DNA from 2 places in the Pseudaquabacterium inlustre genome. Region 2 is predicted to be linked to the other one. Evidence: riboswitches for the same ligand, from Rfam matches in the RefSeq annotation. Region 2 holds a riboswitch; the other holds the start of a gene.
What was found. A riboswitch is a leader RNA that binds a small molecule or an ion and turns the genes downstream of it on or off. The one in region 2 is predicted to bind cyclic di-GMP.

Region 1 (4,279 bases), on a different contig from region 2:
GAACGCATCCTCGAGTACCTCGCGGTGCAGCAGCGCGTCGACAAGGTCAAGGCGCCCATCCTGTGCCTGGTGGGCCCCCCGGGCGTGGGCAAGACCTCGCTCGGCCAGAGCGTGGCGCGTGCCACCGGACGCAAGTTCGTGCGCATGGCGCTGGGTGGTGTGCGCGACGAGGCCGAGATCCGCGGCCACCGCCGCACCTACATCGGCTCGATGCCGGGCAAGGTGCTGCAGAGCCTGTCGAAGGTGCAGGTGCGCAACCCGCTGTTCCTGCTCGACGAGATCGACAAGCTGGGCATGGACTTCCGCGGCGATCCGTCGTCGGCCCTGCTGGAGGTGCTCGACCCCGAGCAGAACCACACCTTCAGCGACCATTACGTCGAGGTCGACTTCGACCTGTCGGACGTGATGTTCGTGGCCACGTCGAACTCGCTGAATATCCCGCCGGCCTTGCTGGACCGGATGGAAGTGATCCGCCTGTCGGGCTACACCGAGGACGAGAAGGTCAACATCGCCCAGGTGTACCTGCTGCCCAAGCAGCGCACCAACAACGGCGTGAAGGACGAGGAGCTCGAGGTCACCGAGGCTGCCATCCGTGACGTGATCCGCTACTACACCCGCGAGGCGGGCGTGCGCTCGCTCGAGCGTGAGGTCAGCAAGATCTGCCGCAAGACGGTCAAGGGCCTGCAGCTCAAGCAGTACACCGGCAAGGTGGTGGTCACGGCTGAGAACCTGCATGACTTCCTGGGTGTGCGCAAGTTCGACTTCGGTCGCGCCGAGAAGAAGAACCAGGTTGGACAAGTGGTCGGTCTGGCCTGGACCGAGGTGGGCGGCGATCTGCTGACCATCGAAGCCGCGGTGATGCCCGGCAAGGGCGGCATCATCCGCACCGGTTCGCTGGGCGACGTGATGAAGGAGTCGGTCGAGGCCGCACGCACCGTGGTGCGCAGCCGCGCCGCACGCCTGGGCATCAAGGACGAGTTGTTCGAGAAGCGCGACATCCACATCCACGTGCCGGATGGCGCCACGCCCAAGGACGGCCCCAGCGCGGGCATCGCGATGACGACGGCCTTCGTCTCGGCGCTCACCGGCATCCCGGTGAAGGCCGATGTGGCGATGACTGGCGAGATCACGCTGCGCGGCGAGGTCACGGCCATCGGTGGCCTGAAGGAAAAGCTGCTGGCGGCCCACCGCGGTGGCATCAAGACGGTGCTGATCCCCGAGGAAAACGTCAAGGATCTCCAGGACATCCCGGAGAACGTGAAGAACAGCCTCGAGATCATGCCGGTGCGCTGGATCGATCGCGTCATCGAGCTGGCGCTCGAGTCCACGCCGGCCGCGCTGCCGGAAGAGGACCCGGCCGCTGCTGCTGCCAAGGTGGAAGCGCCCAAGCCCGATGTGGCTGGTGGCGCCGCCGTGGACGCGCTGCCGCATTGAGGGCCTGCGGCGCAGACAGGCCGGTTGCGAAAGAATTTTTTGCGGCAGGCTTGCCAAGCCGCTGAATGTCTGTATAGAATGCGAGCTTCGCTGAACAGCAAAGACGACAGTCAAGCGACAGTGAAACGTTGACAAGCAGAGCAATCTGAGCGGTCAGCAACGCGGGAGTAGCTCAGTTGGTAGAGCGCAACCTTGCCAAGGTTGAGGTCGCGAGTTCGAGACTCGTCTCCCGCTCCAGATCTTTGAAAACGGGAAGCCTCGGCTTCCCGTTTTCGTCAGAATGGTCAGCGCGGTTGGCGCATCCGGCGCACACCGCCCCGCACTGAACGCGGCGCGATAGCAAAGCGGTTATGCAACGGATTGCAAATCCGTCTAGTCCGGTTCGACTCCGGATCGCGCCTCCAGATCCTTGGCCCGCTACGGCCACGTCATGAAGCCCCGCACTGCGGGGCTTTTTCGTTTCTTCAAGGATCTGTCGGTGCTGCGTGCACGGTGGGCACGGCTGTTACCGTTCGCTTGCAATTGCGCGGCCTGCTGCGGGCAGAACGCCACGCCGGCCCCGGGTGCGCGGTGCCCTGGCCTTGGCCCCCCAGGATGTGCTGGCTACAGTGTGCGCACCCATCCCGCAAACCACGTGAAAGCGTGGGACGCAAAGCCTCCGGCCTAACGTGTGGATCGTGCCGTCGATCCGCACCACGGTAGCGGGGTTGCCGGCCGGCGCCCGCCGACCGGCCTCGATCCACGAGGCACTCCCGATGACATCCCCATCCTCCCGTCGGCGCCTGCGCGCGGCAGCCACCCTGGCCACGCTGGTGCTCGGCGCGCTGGCCACACCGGCCTGGTCGTTCCAGGTCAGCGCATCGTCCAGCGACCCGGCTGCCGCCACCGCCGGCACAGACCGCCTGATCATCAAGTACAGCGCCAGCGTCGGCCTGATGCCGTCTGCGCGGGGACGGCAGGTGGCCGAGAGCGCCGCCACGCGCCATGGCGTGCGTATGAGCCACTGGCGCCAGACCGCCGCCGGCGCGCAGGTGTACCAGCTCAGCCGGCGCATGAGCCATGCCGACGCCGAGGCCCTGGCCAGCACGCTGCGAGCCACCGATGCCACGATCGAGTACGCCGAGCCCGATCGCCTGCTGCGACCGCAGTTCGTGCCCAACGACGCGATGTATGCGCAGCAATGGGCCTTGTTCGATGCCACCGGCGGCGTGCGTGCGCCGGCAGCGTGGGACCGTGCGACGGGCAGCGGCATCACCGTGGCCGTGATCGACACCGGCGTGCGTCCGCATGTCGATCTGGCGCCCAACCTGCTGGGGGGTTACGACTTCATCACCGACACCAAGGTGTCCAACGACGGCAATGCCCGCGACGCCGATGCCCTGGATCCTGGTGACGCGGTGGCGGCGGGCTTCTGCTACACCGGCTCGGCGGCCAGCAACAGCTCCTGGCATGGCACGCATGTGGCTGGCATCGTGGCTGCCGCAGCGGGCAACGGCGCGGGCGTGGCGGGCCTGGCCTTCAATGCGCGCGTGCTGCCGCTGCGTGCGCTGGGCCGCTGCGGCGGCTACACCTCCGACATTGCCGATGCCATCACCTGGGCGGTGGGCGGTGCCGTGGCGGGTCTGCCCACCAACACCACGCCGGCGCGGGTGATCAACCTGTCGCTCGGCGGCACCGGCAGCTGCGGCGTCACCACGCAGAACGCGATCAACACCGCCCGCGCAGCCGGCGCGGTGGTGGTGGTGGCCGCCGGCAACAGCAACAGCGACGCCACCAAGGCCACGCCGGCCAACTGTAGTGGCGTGGTGGTGGTGGCCGCCACCGGCAAGAGCGGGGCCAAGGCCTCGTACTCGAACTACGGCAGCAACGTGACACTGGCCGCCCCGGGCGGTGACAGCGGCGCGGGCATCCTGTCGACGCTGAATGCCGGCACCAGCGCACCGGGCGCCGACAGCTACGCGGCCTACATGGGCACCTCGATGGCCACGCCGGTGGTCAGTGGTGTCGCGGCGCTGATGCTGAGCGCCAACGCCAAGCTGACGCCCGACCAGGTGGCCAGCCTGCTCAAGAGCACGGCGCGGGCCTTCCCGGCCAGCTGCTCCGGTTGCGGTGCGGGCATCGTGGATGCATCGGCGGCCGTCGCTGCCGCAGTGGGGGCCACGGCGACCACGCCGACGCCGGTGGTCACCGTGCTGGCGGTCAACGAGGTGGAGCCGAACAACACGCTGGCCCAGGCGCAGGCCGTCGCCAGCACACCGGCCAATGTGAGCGGCACGTTGTCGACCACCTCCGACCTCGACCATTTCAAGGTGGCCATCCCGGCCGGCAAGTCGCTGACCGCCACGCTGACCGCGGGCAGCACTTCGGGCTTCGGCCTGACGCTGCTGAACACCAGCGGCCAGACGATCTACAGCGCGCCGGGCGTGGCAGGCCGCACGATCCAGGTCACGGTCAGCAACAGCGGTGCCACGGCGGCCACCGTGGTGCTGCGGGTGCTGCGCAGCACCGGCGCGGCGGGTGCCTACAAGCTGGCCCTGAGCAACTGACGCGGGCCGGCCGACCCCGGCCCGTCGCGTTCGACGCGACGCGACGCATCAAAGACCGCGGGGCCCCTGAGGGCCCCGCGTGCGCTTTCAGGCCGCCGGGTGGCGGCGCTGGATCACTTCAAGGCGTCGCTCAGGCGCGCGATGATCTGGCGTGCGGCGTCGCCGGTCTCGGCATCGCCGGCGCTGGTCTGCACACTCACGCGCGTGGCGTTGCCTTCGGACTTGACCAGCACGCGGTAGCGCACCGGCTTGGCCTCGGCGGCGCTGCCGAACAGCTTGGCGAAGAAGTTGGGCTCTTC
Region 2 (4,279 bases):
GGCGCTTGCGCCCGGCTACGGTGCCTCGGGGTGCCGTGTCTGCGCCGTGCTGGGCTGTGGCGGCAGGCCCTGCAGGTGCCCGGCCTCGGCCCACTGCACGATGCGCAGCGTGCCGCCCTCCCAGCGCAGCCGGTTCAGACCGGTGTTCGGGATCTCGCAGGTGCGCGGGCCGGCCAGCGGCTGGCCCTGCGCGGTGCGCCACAGCATGTCCAGCACGCCCCCGTGGCTGAACACCGCCACGCGGCGGCCCGCGTGCTCGGCCAGCAGCGCATGCAGCGCCTGCATCACACGGCCGTGGAACACCGCGTTGCTCTCGCCGCCGGGCGGCGCGTAGTCGGCCTCGTGCCGCACCCACTGTTGCCAAACCTGCGGGTGCTGGCTGCGGATGGTGGGCACATCCAGCCCTTCCAGCACCCCGAAACCCTGCTCGCGCCACAGCGCCTCGGGCAGCGGCAGCAACGGCGGCACACGCCCGTGCCGACGTGCCACCGACTCGGCGGTGGCGCGGGCGCGCTGCAGGTCGCTGGTGATGATCAGGTCCAGCGGCTCGTCGACCAGGCGCTGCGCCAGGCGCTCGGCCTGCGCCAGGCCCATCGGGTTGAGCGGCACGTCGATCTGCCCCTGGAAGCGGTGCTGGCGGTTCCAGTCGGTCTCACCATGGCGAATCACGAGCAGTTCGGTCATCGCGCCATTGTCCGGGCAATCCCCAGGGCCGCCGCGCAGCCTGGGTGACACCACAGGCCGCCCGGCGCGGCATCATCCGCCGCACCACCAAACCCCACACGAGGAGACCGCATGCGCCTGAGCACCCCCATCCGCCCCCTGCTGCTGGCCGCGCTGCTGGGCCTGGCCACCGCCGCGCCACTGGCCCCGGTGCAGGCGCAGGGCCTGCCGATCGCCCGGCCCGAGGCCGTGGGCCTGTCGTCCGAGCGGCTCACGCGGGTGAGCGACTGGCTGCGTGCCGAGGTGGCCGCCAAGCGCATCCCCGGCGCGGTGGTGATGGTGATGCGCGGCGGCAAGCTGGCCTATGTCGACGCCGTCGGCCAGCGCGACCCGGCCAGCCCGGCGCCGATGAAGACCGACGACATCTTCCGCATCTACTCGATGACCAAGCCCATCGTCAGCGTGGCCGCGCTGATGCTGGCCGAGGAGGGCAAGCTGCTGCTGGAGGCGCCCATTGCGCGCTACATCCCGGCCTTTGCCGACGTGAAGGTGGGCGTCGAGAAGACCGACGCGCAAGGCCACAAGACGCTGGAACTGGTGCCGCCGCGCCGCCCGCCCACCGTGCAAGACCTGCTGCGCCACACCGCCGGCCTGACCTATGGCTTCTTCGGCGACGGCCTGGTCAAGCAGGCCTACCAGAAGGCCGGCATCACCGCCGCCGGCGACATCACCAACGCCGAGTTCGCCGAGAAGATCGCCAAGATGCCGCTGGCCTTCCATCCCGGCAGCACCTGGGACTACAGCAACGCCACCGACGTGCTGGGCCGCGTGATCGAGGTGGCCTCGGGCCAGACGCTGGGCGCCTTCCTGCAGCAGCGCATCTTCGCGCCGCTGGGCATGAAGGACACCAGCTTCTACGTGCCCGAGCCCGAACGCCAGGCCCGGCTGGCCGAGCCCCTGCCCGACGACCGCGTGATCGGCGTGGGCGCGCAGGTGGGCAACCCGCGCCAGGTGGAGAAGATGGAATCGGGCGGCGGCGGCCTGGTGAGCACCGCGCCGGACTACATGCGCTTCCTGGCCATGCTGCGCCACGGCGGCGAACTGGAAGGCAAGCGCCTGATCAGCCCGGCCACGCTGGCCTACATGACGGCCGACCACCTGGGCAGCAGCGTGGCACGCACGCCGCTGTACCTGCCCGGCCCGGGCTACGGCTTCGGCCTGGGGTTGGCGGTGCGCACCAGCGCCGGCGAGGCCGCCTACCCGGCCGCGGTGGGAGAGGTCTACTGGGGCGGCGCCGGCGGCACCTACATGTGGCTCGACCCGGCGCAGGACCTGGCCGTGGTGTTCATGATGCAAAGCCCGAAGATGCGCGTGCCCTACCGCAGCATCCTGCGCAACATCGTGGCGGGGGCGGTGATGGAGCCACGGGTGCCCAACAGCCGGTGAGCGGCGCACGACGCCCCCTCTGGCGCACCGGACTGTGACAAAACGCAATCCGGTGCGCCCGATCCACCGTTCCCTCGTGCGGATCGGTCACAACCGGGCTCGCGCCCCGGGTTTGCACGGATCGGGGTTACAAGTCGACGCAGTTCGGGCCTCGAAACCACCCATTCGCGTGCCGACAACCGAACCATCGGGTGCCGAGGTGGACGGCAGAATCGCAACGGTTGACGGATGAGCTCGGATCGAGACCCACCCGTCATTCCCTTCTGCAGTCCAGGGAAGGCACTCGACAGCAGTGTTGTTCTGCAAAGGGCAAACCACGCGAAAGCGTGGGACGCAAAGTCAACGGTCTAAAGGGCGGCAGCCCCATGACGGCAGGACTGCCAGACGCCACGCGCAGTGCCCGCTGCACTTCGCCATGACCAGCGCCCCCACGGGCTGGGGGTGCCCATCGTCTGCGCCAGTCCGCCGCTCGTGGCTGCAGTCACGAGTTGGAGCATGTCGATGGTTTCCGGTCCCCTCCTGACGCGCCGCGCTGCATCCGCTGCGTCCATCCGCGGTTCCCTGCCGCCGCGTCGCATGCTCGCGGCCTGGGCCGCCGGCTTGGCGGCCTGCACGCTGCCTCTGGGGACCCTGGCCCAGGTGCCGGACTGGGCTCTGGGTCGACTGCTGCTGATGCCGCGCGCCGGATTGAGCAGCGCCGACCTCGGCAAGGCGCTCAAGCCGCACGGCGGCAGCACGCGCAAACTGGGTCAGGACAACCTGCACTTGCTGCAACTTCCCGTCGGCGCCTCTGAAACAGCCGTGCTGGCGCAACTGAAGAAGCATCCGCATCTGAAGTTCGCCGAGTTGGACCGACGCGTACCAACCGCCCTGGTCGCCAACGATCCCTACATCGGCAGCCAGTGGCATCTCGGTCGCATCCAGGCGCCGAGCGCCTGGGACACCAGCCAGGGCGGTGGCGTGACCATCGCCATCCTCGACTCGGGTGTGCTGCCCACCCATCCCGACCTGCGGCAGGTGGCGGGCTGGAACATGGTGGACAACAACAGCAACACCGCCGACGTCACCGGCCATGGCACCTCGGTGGCCGGTGCGGCCGCGGCCATCGCCAACAACGCCAGTGGCGTGGCCGGCGTGGCCGGCGCCGCCAGCGTGATGCCGATCCGTGTGGCCGACAGCACCGGCTATGCCTACTACAGCACCATCGCGAGTGGTCTGAGTTGGGCCGCCGACCGTGGCGCGCGGGTGGCCAATGTCAGCTTTGCTGGCGTGTACGCCAGCGCAGCCGTTCAAAGCGCAGCGCAGTACTTCCGCAGCAAGGGCGGATTGGTGGTGGTCAGCGCCGGCAACACCGGCAGCAATGACGGATCGCCCGCCGTGACCTCGATGATCCCGGTCTCGGCCACCGACAGCGCCGATGTGCGGGCCAGTTGGTCCAGCTATGGCAACTACGTGGCAGTGGCCGCGCCCGGCGTCGGCATCTGGACCACTGCCGCCGACGGCAGCTACCGCGCCGCCTCGGGCACCTCGTTCGCCGCGCCGGTGACCGCCGGTGTCGTGGCGCTGATGATGGCCACCAACCCGGCGCTGGGGCCATCGCAGGTCGAGAGCCTCCTGTACGGCACCGCCACCGACCTGGGAGGCGCCGGCCGCGACATCTACTACGGCCACGGCCGTGTGGACGCAGCCGCCGCGGTCGTTGCTGCGCGCAGCGCCGTGGCGGCGGACACCCAGGCGCCCAGCGTGGCCATCACCACGCCAGCGGGCGGAAGCACAGTGAGCGGCGTGACCACGATCGATGTCGCTGCCAGCGACAACATTGGCGTCACCCGCGTCGATTTGATGGTCAACGGCAAACTGGTGGCCTCAGATACCGTGGCGCCCTACCAGTTCGCCTTGGACTCGGCCACGCTGGGCAACGGCAGTGCCTCGCTGAAGGCTGTGGCCTATGACTCGGCGGGAAACAGCGCCTCTTCGACCAGCCTGGCCGTCACGGTGGCCAATGCCAGCCTGCTGGTGGCCGACAGCACGCCACCGGTGGTGGCCATCACCCAGCCAGCCCAGGGCAGCAAGGTCAGCGGAACCACCGCAGTCAGCATCAGCGGCAGTGACAACCTGGGCACGGCCGCGCTGAAGCAGTCGCTGTACCTGGACGGCGTACTGGTGACCA

Region 1: linked by a shared signal. The riboswitch ahead of AACH10_RS10965 (S8 family serine peptidase) and the one ahead of AACH10_RS15210 (S8 family serine peptidase) in region 2 are both predicted to bind cyclic di-GMP.

What each region holds. Positions count from the first base shown of each region.
Region 1 is NZ_JBBUTH010000004.1:659,791-664,069, forward strand. Features, by position in the region: gene lon (endopeptidase La) at 1-1,434, shown strand, start outside; tRNA gene AACH10_RS10955 (tRNA-Gly) at 1,596-1,671, shown strand; tRNA gene AACH10_RS10960 (tRNA-Cys) at 1,765-1,838, shown strand; cyclic di-GMP riboswitch class I at 2,049-2,149, shown strand; gene AACH10_RS10965 (S8 family serine peptidase) at 2,190-3,980, shown strand; gene bamC (outer membrane protein assembly factor BamC) at 4,094-4,279, opposite strand, start outside.
Region 2 is NZ_JBBUTH010000008.1:133,494-137,772, forward strand. Features, by position in the region: gene AACH10_RS15200 (histidine phosphatase family protein) at 16-684, opposite strand; gene AACH10_RS15205 (serine hydrolase domain-containing protein) at 796-2,109, shown strand; cyclic di-GMP riboswitch class I at 2,408-2,494, shown strand; gene AACH10_RS15210 (S8 family serine peptidase) at 2,686-4,279, shown strand, end outside.